DNA from 2 places in the Microcoleus sp. Aus8_D2 genome. Region 1 is predicted to be linked to the other one. Evidence: riboswitches for the same ligand, from Rfam matches in the RefSeq annotation. Region 1 holds a riboswitch; the other holds the start of a gene.
The links. A riboswitch is a leader RNA that binds a small molecule or an ion and turns the genes downstream of it on or off. The one in region 1 is predicted to bind cobalamin.
Positions count from the first base shown of each region.

Region 2: it holds a riboswitch for cobalamin, as region 1 does, so the genes downstream of both, cobG (precorrin-3B synthase) here and QUB64_RS27905 (hypothetical protein) in region 1, are expected to answer to the same signal.

Region 1 is NZ_JAUBUN010000050.1:33,364-37,741, reverse strand. Features, by position in the region: gene QUB64_RS27910 (metal ABC transporter substrate-binding protein) at 1-978, opposite strand, end outside; cobalamin riboswitch at 1,144-1,288, shown strand; gene QUB64_RS27905 (hypothetical protein) at 1,451-1,870, shown strand; gene QUB64_RS27900 (SAM-dependent methyltransferase) at 1,890-2,750, shown strand; gene QUB64_RS27895 (energy-coupling factor ABC transporter ATP-binding protein) at 2,861-3,718, shown strand; gene QUB64_RS27890 (hypothetical protein) at 3,741-3,992, opposite strand; gene larC (nickel pincer cofactor biosynthesis protein LarC) at 3,974-4,378, opposite strand, start outside.
Region 2 is NZ_JAUBUN010000072.1:765-5,142, forward strand. Features, by position in the region: gene QUB64_RS31485 (precorrin-2 C(20)-methyltransferase) at 1-519, opposite strand, end outside; gene QUB64_RS31490 (precorrin-8X methylmutase) at 516-1,145, opposite strand; gene QUB64_RS31495 (hypothetical protein) at 1,151-1,387, shown strand; gene cobG (precorrin-3B synthase) at 1,509-2,942, opposite strand; adenosylcobalamin-variant (AdoCbl-variant) riboswitch at 3,008-3,087, opposite strand; gene QUB64_RS31505 (GNAT family N-acetyltransferase) at 3,170-3,670, shown strand; gene cbiE (precorrin-6y C5,15-methyltransferase (decarboxylating) subunit CbiE) at 3,688-4,378, shown strand, end outside.

The sequences.
Region 1 (4,378 bases):
TGGAGAGAGGGAATCGACATAAAACACCCCGGCAAATTTAGCCCCGGTTTCCTTTGCTACCTGAAGCTGTGCTTCGTTGCTGACGGTACTTTCGCAAAATACGGCGGGTATTTTGTTTGCTTTGACTGTATTAATCACCCGTTCAACTTGTTTCGGTGTAGATTGCTGTTCGGCATTTACAGGCCAAATATACACTTCTTTCAAGCCGTAGTCGCGCGCAATGTAAGAAAATGCGCCTTCACAACTTACTATGTAGCGTTTGTCTGGCGGAATCGCTGAGATAGCTTGTTTGAGCTTTTCATCGATCGCCTGAATTTCGTCACTGTATTTTGTCGAATTGGCTTCATAGGTTGCAGCATTAGCTGGATCGAGATTTGACAAAGATCTGCGAATATTTTTCACGTAAATTAAAGCATTTTTAGGGGACATCCAAGCATGAGGATTCGGTTTACCTTTGTAGGAATCTTCGGCAATATTAATCGGTTTAATTCCTTCAGTTAAGGTAATGCGGGTAACTTTGGGAAAACTGTTATAAAAACGAGTTGCCCAGCGTTCTAAATTCAATCCGTTATCCAAAATTAGACTGGCATTTTGCCCTCGTTTTAAGTCGCTGGGAGTGACTTCATAGCCGTGAATTTCCGCCCCAGGCTTTGTGATGGATTGAACAGTTAGCTTGTCACCAGCGACATTCTGCGCCATGTCTGCCAACACCGTAAAGGTGGTGAGAACGACTTTTTTGTCTTTTCGGAACCCATCGGTGGCAGTAGGGCTAGAAGCTCGGATTTGATTGGTTTGAGGCTCCGCCGTTGTCTGAGTGTTGCACCCGGTGACGCAAACTCCCAGCAACAGCCCCAATCCAATTATCTGATACAGTTTCCAAACGGGAGAGGAGAGGAGAGATAGGGGGAAAGGGCGAGATAGAGGGAGAATTTGACGCTTTTTGAGCATATATTCCAAAATTCTAGCTAAATTTGCCACAGATTACGGCAGACAGCCCGATCGACTATCGCTAATTTTCATAATATTTTCATTATTTAAATTTATCACAGAATCGGAGAAAATGAAAGAATCACGAACAGCGAGGCTAAATGGGCGATCGTCCCAGCAGAATCAGTATTTTGTGAAGATCTCCAATAGTGGTAATATCTCGGCAGATCGATCGGCTCTGATGCAGAAGAGCGATCGGACGTAAGGGGGAAAGTTCGGTGCGAATCCGGCGCTGTCCCGCAACTGTAATGAGATTATTCCATCTCTGAGTCAGGATGCCCGCCGATTTGTTTACCTGTTGTTTTCATCTGCGAGGTATGGATGATGGTTAGTTCAGTATTTTTACAGTTAATCTGCTGTTGGGTTCCCTTGGGCGATCGACAAAAACGCAATTTTGAGTTAAAACCGCTTTTCGTCGGCGCCACGGGAAACTAAAACAAATGCGAATCAAAGATAGTGTTTGGTGTTTGGCAGTTTTGGCTACTGGCAGAACTTGTTTATTCACCAGAATATTTTGTCCATCGGATATACTGCTTGGAATGGCTTTTGGCATCTAGGACGAGGTATTGTTGTTTGCAAAATAGATACTCAAATTAATGGCTCTATCAATTGGAGTGTGGATCATGTACAGTATGATTTGCAGTTTATTTCCCGCTCGCACGCAACTGCTTATTTCCAACAATTAGAACTAGAGGAAAATACTGTTGCCAATCTGCTGGGAGTTATTGATAGCTATGAACCTGAAAAAGCAATTATTTTTCTACTGCTTGCCAACGGTCAAATCGATATCAATTTATTGCAAAACTTGGCAATTTCGCCCGTTGAGTGCTACGAACAGGTATGCAAGCGCTGGGAAGAATTTCAACTCTACCCGAAATCCTAAAATTTACTAAATTTATCCAATGTCGCAGCCAAAATCAATCGAAATTTCCCAAGTAACTCGTTACCAAAACGCAGCGCTTAATTACTATTTGGGGCTGACAGAATCTCCCTATCTTCACTATGGCTATTGGGAAACCTTACCTGTACCCGCTGATGAATTAACTCTGGCGCGGCTACGAATCGCCCAGCAAGCTTATACGGATAAGTTGTTAGATTTTATCCCGAAAGACATCAAGACTGTCCTGGATGTAGGATGCGGGATTGGGGGAAATGCGGCTTATTTGCTCGATCGCGCTTTTGGAGTCGAAGGCCTCGCGCCCGATCCGTTCCAACAACAGCGCTTTCTCAAGTGTACAGGCGATCGCGCCATCTTCCACCTCACCAAATTTGAAGACTTCCAAGCCACCCATTCCTACGATTTAGTCCTTTTTAGCGAAAGCAGTCAATATATGTCTGCTGTCGATATTGCTAAAGGTGCGGCGGCGGCGATCAATCCCGGAGGCTACGTACTACTTGCTGATATGTTGCGCTCTAATCCTGATTATACAGAAGGAATGTTTTCTAATTGTCATGTTGTGGAAGAACTGGAAGCTGCATTGATGCAAGCGGGATTTAATTTAGTAAAAGCTGAGGATATTTCTGCTCATATTGTACCAACAATTGATTTATATGTCGATACTTTCCGCAGGTATGGACTGAACACAATGATTTATGTTGCGGATTTAATTTCGATCGCGGTTCCGCCGATTCATAAAATTCTGCGTTGGATATTTCGCCGCTGGTTTAAGAAATTGGTGGTTGAAGGATTGGAAGCTAGTCAACTTTTTGAGCAGCATCTTTGTTATGAGATTCAACTTTGGCAGTTGACCTGTGACCTGTGACAGTTGATAGTTGACCTGTGACAGTTGAGAGTTGACCTGTGACAGTTGATAGTTGATAGTTGATAGTTCCCACCAATAACCAATAACCAATAACCAATAACCAATAACTAATGCCCTATGCCCCATGCCCAATTCTAGAATTCGATCGCACTTTTTACTCATATCCCTGCACTTCGCGAGTAGCCATCCACGATTTAAGCCTAAAAATCCCCGCTGGTAAACGCTGCGGGCTCATCGGTCAAAACGGCTGCGGCAAAACCACCTTATTTCTGCTAGCTAACGGCTTGTACCAACCGCAACAGGGGACGATTAGCTGGGAAGGTGAACCCTTTCGCTACGATCGCAAATCTATCATGAAACTGCGCCAACAAATCGGACTCGTCTTTCAAAATCCCGAACATCAGTTAGTTGCTTCCACAGTCGAAGAGGATATCTCCTACGGATTGTACAATCTAGGATTGCCAGAATCCGAAATTGCTCAACAGGTGCAACAGGCGATCGAGCAATTCGAATTAAACGAGCTCGCCCGCGAACCAATCCACAACCTCAGTTTAGGACAAAAGAAGCGCGTTTCGATCGCCGATATCATGGTGCTCAAACCCAAACTGCTGCTGCTAGACGAACCTACCGCCTATCTCGATCCGCGCCACACCCGACAACTCATCGGTTTATTGCAACAAATTCACAGCAGTGGAACCACCATACTTTTAGCAAGTCACGACCTCGATTTTATCTATCGCTGGGCCGATTGGGTGTTTGTGATGGATGGCGGAAAGCTGATTCTAGAAGGAACACCGGAAACCGTTTTTGCCCAGCGGGATGTATTGGAACAATTGCAGCTTGGCGTACCGCTGGCGATCGAGCTAATCGACCAAATAAAGGATCTCGTTGAGAAAAATGATAACTCAAAAATGCCCGCTTTCGAGGAATTGCAACAACAAATTTTAGACGCGCGCCGACAGCTTTAATAAGCTGATGAATTACGCACTTCTACTCCAGAAACCGGGTTTTTACCAAATTTACCGACTCCGACGAATAATTTCGCAAAAACCCGGTTTCTCGCCACATCCCAGAAACCGGGTTTTTACCAAATTTACCGACTCCGACGAAGTATTTCGCCAAAAACCCGGTTTCTCGCCACATCCCAGAAACCGGGTTTTTACCAAATTTACCGACTCCGACGAAGGATTTCGCCAAAAACCCGGTTTCTCGCCACGAAGTAATTAAGTGCGATCGTACCAAATTTGCAGCGCCAACCGATGAACTTCGCGCCAACTAACATTTTTAAGTCTGGCAATTTCCGCACAATCTTCGTATTCCGGCTGCACGTTAACAATCGTTTCTCCTGACTTAGCAACTTTTATTTGCACTTCGCCGTACTCTGTTTGAACTTTCTGGATTTCTCGATCCAAAATAGTTCTCTGTTGAGTCGATCGCCTAATTCCCAGAGTAGTAGTCTCTCGAAACATTACAGCTTCGCAACAATCCTGAAATTCGGGATGACAAATCACACTTAACAAAACCCCCAAGCGCGACTTTTTCATCACAATTGGTGTCGTAAAAACATCCAGAGCTCCAGCGAGAAACAAAGCATCAAAAACATAACCGATCGCCTGCGGGTTTAAATC
Region 2 (4,378 bases), on a different contig from region 1:
GATCACAGCAGCATCAACCAGCGCCAGCCGATCGCGCAAAACATCAGCATCCAGCGTCGCAGGCATAATGCTTAACACATCGTTGCGGTAAGTCAGCGGCACTCCCAGCGCACTCGCACTCGCCATTGTCGAAGAAATTCCTGGCACAACTTCGGTAGTAAACTTTCCCGACAAACGGTTAAATAAATACATAAACGAGCCGTAGAGAAAAGGCTCGCCCTCGCACAAAACCGCCACATCCCGACCCTCGCTGAGGTGGGCGGCAATTTTCTCGGCTGCAATATCGTAATAAGGTTGAGACGATCGCGTCGGGCTAAAAGGCAGCGGCATCGGAACTTCTATTTGCTCCGGGCGCAGATAATCTGCGACGATCGCCCGCGCTAGCACCTTACCATTTTCCATCGCCGGATACGCAATCACCGGCACCGATTGCAAAATTCGATAAGCTTTCAATGTAATCAATTCTGGATCGCCTGGGCCGATGCCCAATCCGTACAATTTACCAGTAGTCTTAGTCATAGTTCGTCCTCTTGAGCTAACGCATTCACGGCCGCCGTTGCCATTGCACTGCCACCCCGCCGCCCGTGTAGCGCGATAAATGGCACTCCCCGACTGTTGGCAGCGAGTTCGGCTTTGGATTCCGCCGCCCCCACAAATCCTACCGGGAAACCCAGAATTAACGCTGGTTTGGGGGCTCCGGCATCTAGCATTTCCAGCAGTCGGAATAAAGCAGTCGGGGCATTGCCGATCGCGACAACTGCACCCTCTAAGTTATCTAGCCATAAATCGAGGGCTGCTGCCGATCGAGTATTGCCGATTTGGCGAGCCAACTCGGGGACATCGGGATGCCAGAGGGTGCAAATCACTGGATTGTCGGCGGGTAGGCGTTTGCGGGTGATGCCTTCGGCTATCATCCTGGCATCGCATAGAATTGGTGCGCCTGCTGCGAGGGCTTGGCGCCCGTGGGTGGCGGCAAGGGGGGAAGCTGCTAAGTCTTTAACGATGTCGATCATTCCGCAACTGTGAATTAGTCGCACTGCGACTGTTTCTAAGTCTGGTGGTAGGTTTGACAAGTCTGCTTCGGCGCGGATTGTGGCGAAGGATTTTTGGTAAATTTCTGTTCCGTCTCGGATGTAGTCAATCATGGGGAATGGGGAATGGGGCATGGGGAATGGGGCATTGGGCATGGGGCATCGGGCATGGGGCATTGGCCAAACAGGGAATGGGGCATTGGGCATGGGGCATCGGGCATGGGGCATTGGCCAAACAGGGAATGGGGCATTGGGCATCGGGCATCGGGCATTGGGCATTGGCCAAACAGGGAATGGGGCATTGGGCATCGGGCATCGGGCATTGGGCATTGGGAGACTGTACTTTACTTTATTGATTTGAAATTGTTATGGGAAGTTTGTTTGATTTGTGAAAGAAAAGTTTTTTTTAATGAACCGCGAAGGCGCAAAGGGCGCGAAGGAAGAAAGAGAAGGGGAAATGATGACAGTTTGTCTGTTTTAATGATTGTCTGGGCTAAGTAATTTCTGCAATTTGTCGATCGCCCACCGATCGCAAAATTCGCCTAATGATTCTTGAGGTTCTCGAAACCGCTGATACACCCGCACCATTCGCTCGATCGCGCGGGGCATCTCGGCTACACTGACGGCTGGGAAGATTTGCCGTCCAAAGGGCAAGTCTTTTCTACCTGCATAAATGTTGTAAGCTGCGATGGTTTCGCCTTTCTGCTGAATCTGAATTCCTACTAGGGTGATGTCAATTGGCTGGTGTTGGGCGCAGGATTTTTCGCAGCCGCTGAAATGTATGTTGATCGATCGGTCGAGCGTCAGTTTTTGCGCTAAATCCCTCACTATTTCTAGGGCGTGAGTTTGAGTATCTGTCGCCGCCGAGGCACAGCCGCTGTTGCCGGCGCACGCAACTAAGCAGGAATCTAGGCGAGTTGCGGATGAGTGCAATCCTAAATCGGCGATTTGCTGTTTGACCTCGGAAACCTCGGAGTTCGGGATGTCAGAAATCACCAGATTTTGCCACGGTGTGAGTCTGAGGGTGCCGCTGGCTATTTTTTGGGCTAAATTTGCCAATTTTCTCAGTTGCTTTGATTCTAGCTTACCTAGGGGCAGTGCAATGCCAATGTAGGAGAAATCGGACTGTCGCTGACGGTGGATGCCGAGATTGCCGTTGGGTGCGATCGCCCTTTCTGAAAGTTCGATCGACCTTCGCCCCAAAGCAAACGGCAAATTTTTCTCTATTTTTTCTAGATAACTTTCAGCGCCCCAATCTGCTAGCAGGTGGCGCAAGCGCGGTTTTTTACCATCTATTCGCGGTCGCTTTTTTGTGTATTCAAGATAAGCACCAGTTAAGGCTGCTAATACTGCAATACATTGCGATTGTTCGATGATAATTCCTGTATCGCCCTTTAAATACAGCCGAAAAACTATTTCGGAATTTCCCGATCGCCTTTCTGCTGCTAATAAAATATCGTTCCGTAGATTGCGGATCGAAACCGCTTCGCCACCGTCAAAGCCAATGCTGAATTTAGCCGAAAGTTCCGATAACTCAGGATGGGTTTGCAGGTAATTATCCCAAGCTGAAACTAGCGGGCGAGTATCTAGTAACTGTTGGCGATCGATTCCTGCTGTCGGACTTGCCATCATATTCCGAATTGGGTCAACTTCAACGCGGCGAGATGCTAATCCCAATTCCTGCAAATCCTGCCAAACTTCAGGGGCGATTTCCGAGTGCAATTCTCGGATTTGCAAATTTGCCCGATTGGTGACTTGCAAATAGCCGGTACTGTAGCGATCGACTAAATTGGCGATCGTCCGACATTGCTGTACATTTAAAATTCCCCCCGGAATCCGCATCCTCGATAAAACTCCGTCTCGGGATCGGGAACCGTAAAATAAACCCGGACAAGTCGGTAAATCACTCAAAAGCAACAAATAATCTCCTTCCCCGTGCGACGCAGGGAACCTAGAAGTAAACGCGCAAAACAAATCCTGAAATCGGCATTCTGACTTTCACAGTTGCGGCACAGCGCCGGAATTGCACCGGACTTTCCCGCTTTCAGGTTTCAGAAATGTATCATAAGTCGATCGCCAGCAGCCAAAACTCTCAACTTTCTTAACAAATGCCCCATCACCCAAAGAAAATAACCTACATGATACTTAAAACTCAGAGATTGGTTTTGAAACAAATTTTGGATAGCGATCTCAACAAGCTCCACCGAATTTTTACTGATTCCTATGTGAGGAGATATCTGTGTGACGGCGAAATCTGGTCGCTGCAACAAGTAGAAGAAATGTTGGCTGAGAATCAAAAGCTGTTTGCAGAAAAGAAATTTGGTCTTTGGTTTGTGGAGACAAACACCGATCGCGAAATTATTGGATTTGTTGGTTTGTGGTATTTTTTTGAGGAAGAACAACCACAGTTAATTTACGCATTGCTGCCAACTGCAACTAAACAAGGCTACGCTACTGAAGCTGCCACTAAAATTATAGAATATGGTTTTGATGAACTTGGCTTTGAGTATGTTGTCGCAAGTTGCGATCGCCCAAACATTGAATCATGCAAATTAGCAGCAAGACTCGGCATGAGACAAGTAGAAGAAAGGAGTGTGAATGAAAATCCCATATTATTCTTTAGAATTGATAAGTCGTAATTAGCACACAGGGCGCAATGCACAAATGGCTTTCGGTGGTGGGAATTGGCGAAGACGGACTTTTGGGATTGAGTCCGATCGCCCGATCGTTACTCGATCGATCTAAAATCATTGTCGGTGGCGCGCGCCACCTCGCCATGCTACCAACCGACGACACCCGCGAAAAATTGGTTTGGAGCTCGCCGCTACAAGCAACAATCGACAACATCATCAGCCGTCGCGGCGAGTCTGTTTGCGTGCTCGCCAGCGGCGATCCGATGTGTCACGGGATTGGTGTCACGCTGTTGCGCCGGATTCCGATTTCCGAAATGACTGTGATTCCCGCAGCATCAGCTTTTAGTCTGGCTGGTGCGCGTTTGGGTTGGGCGCTGGCGGATGTTGAGACTTTCAGTTTAACAAATCGCCCGATCGCCTCGATCGCCCTTAGTTTCTCTCCCGGTGCGCGCTTGCTAGTCTTGAGTGCCGATCGACACACGCCGGGAAAGGTTGCCGAATTGTTGACACAGCGGGGCTTTGGCAGCAGTTTGATGACCGTGTTCGAGCGGATGGGAGGGGACTCGGAACGGCGGATCGAAGGGGTTGCAGCAGCTTGGAATGAGTCGGATTTAGCCGATTTGAATACGATCGCCATTGCCGTTGCAGCCGATCGCGAAACTCTGCTGTTTCCCCGCACTTCTGGCTTACCGGATGCTGCGTACCGCCACGACG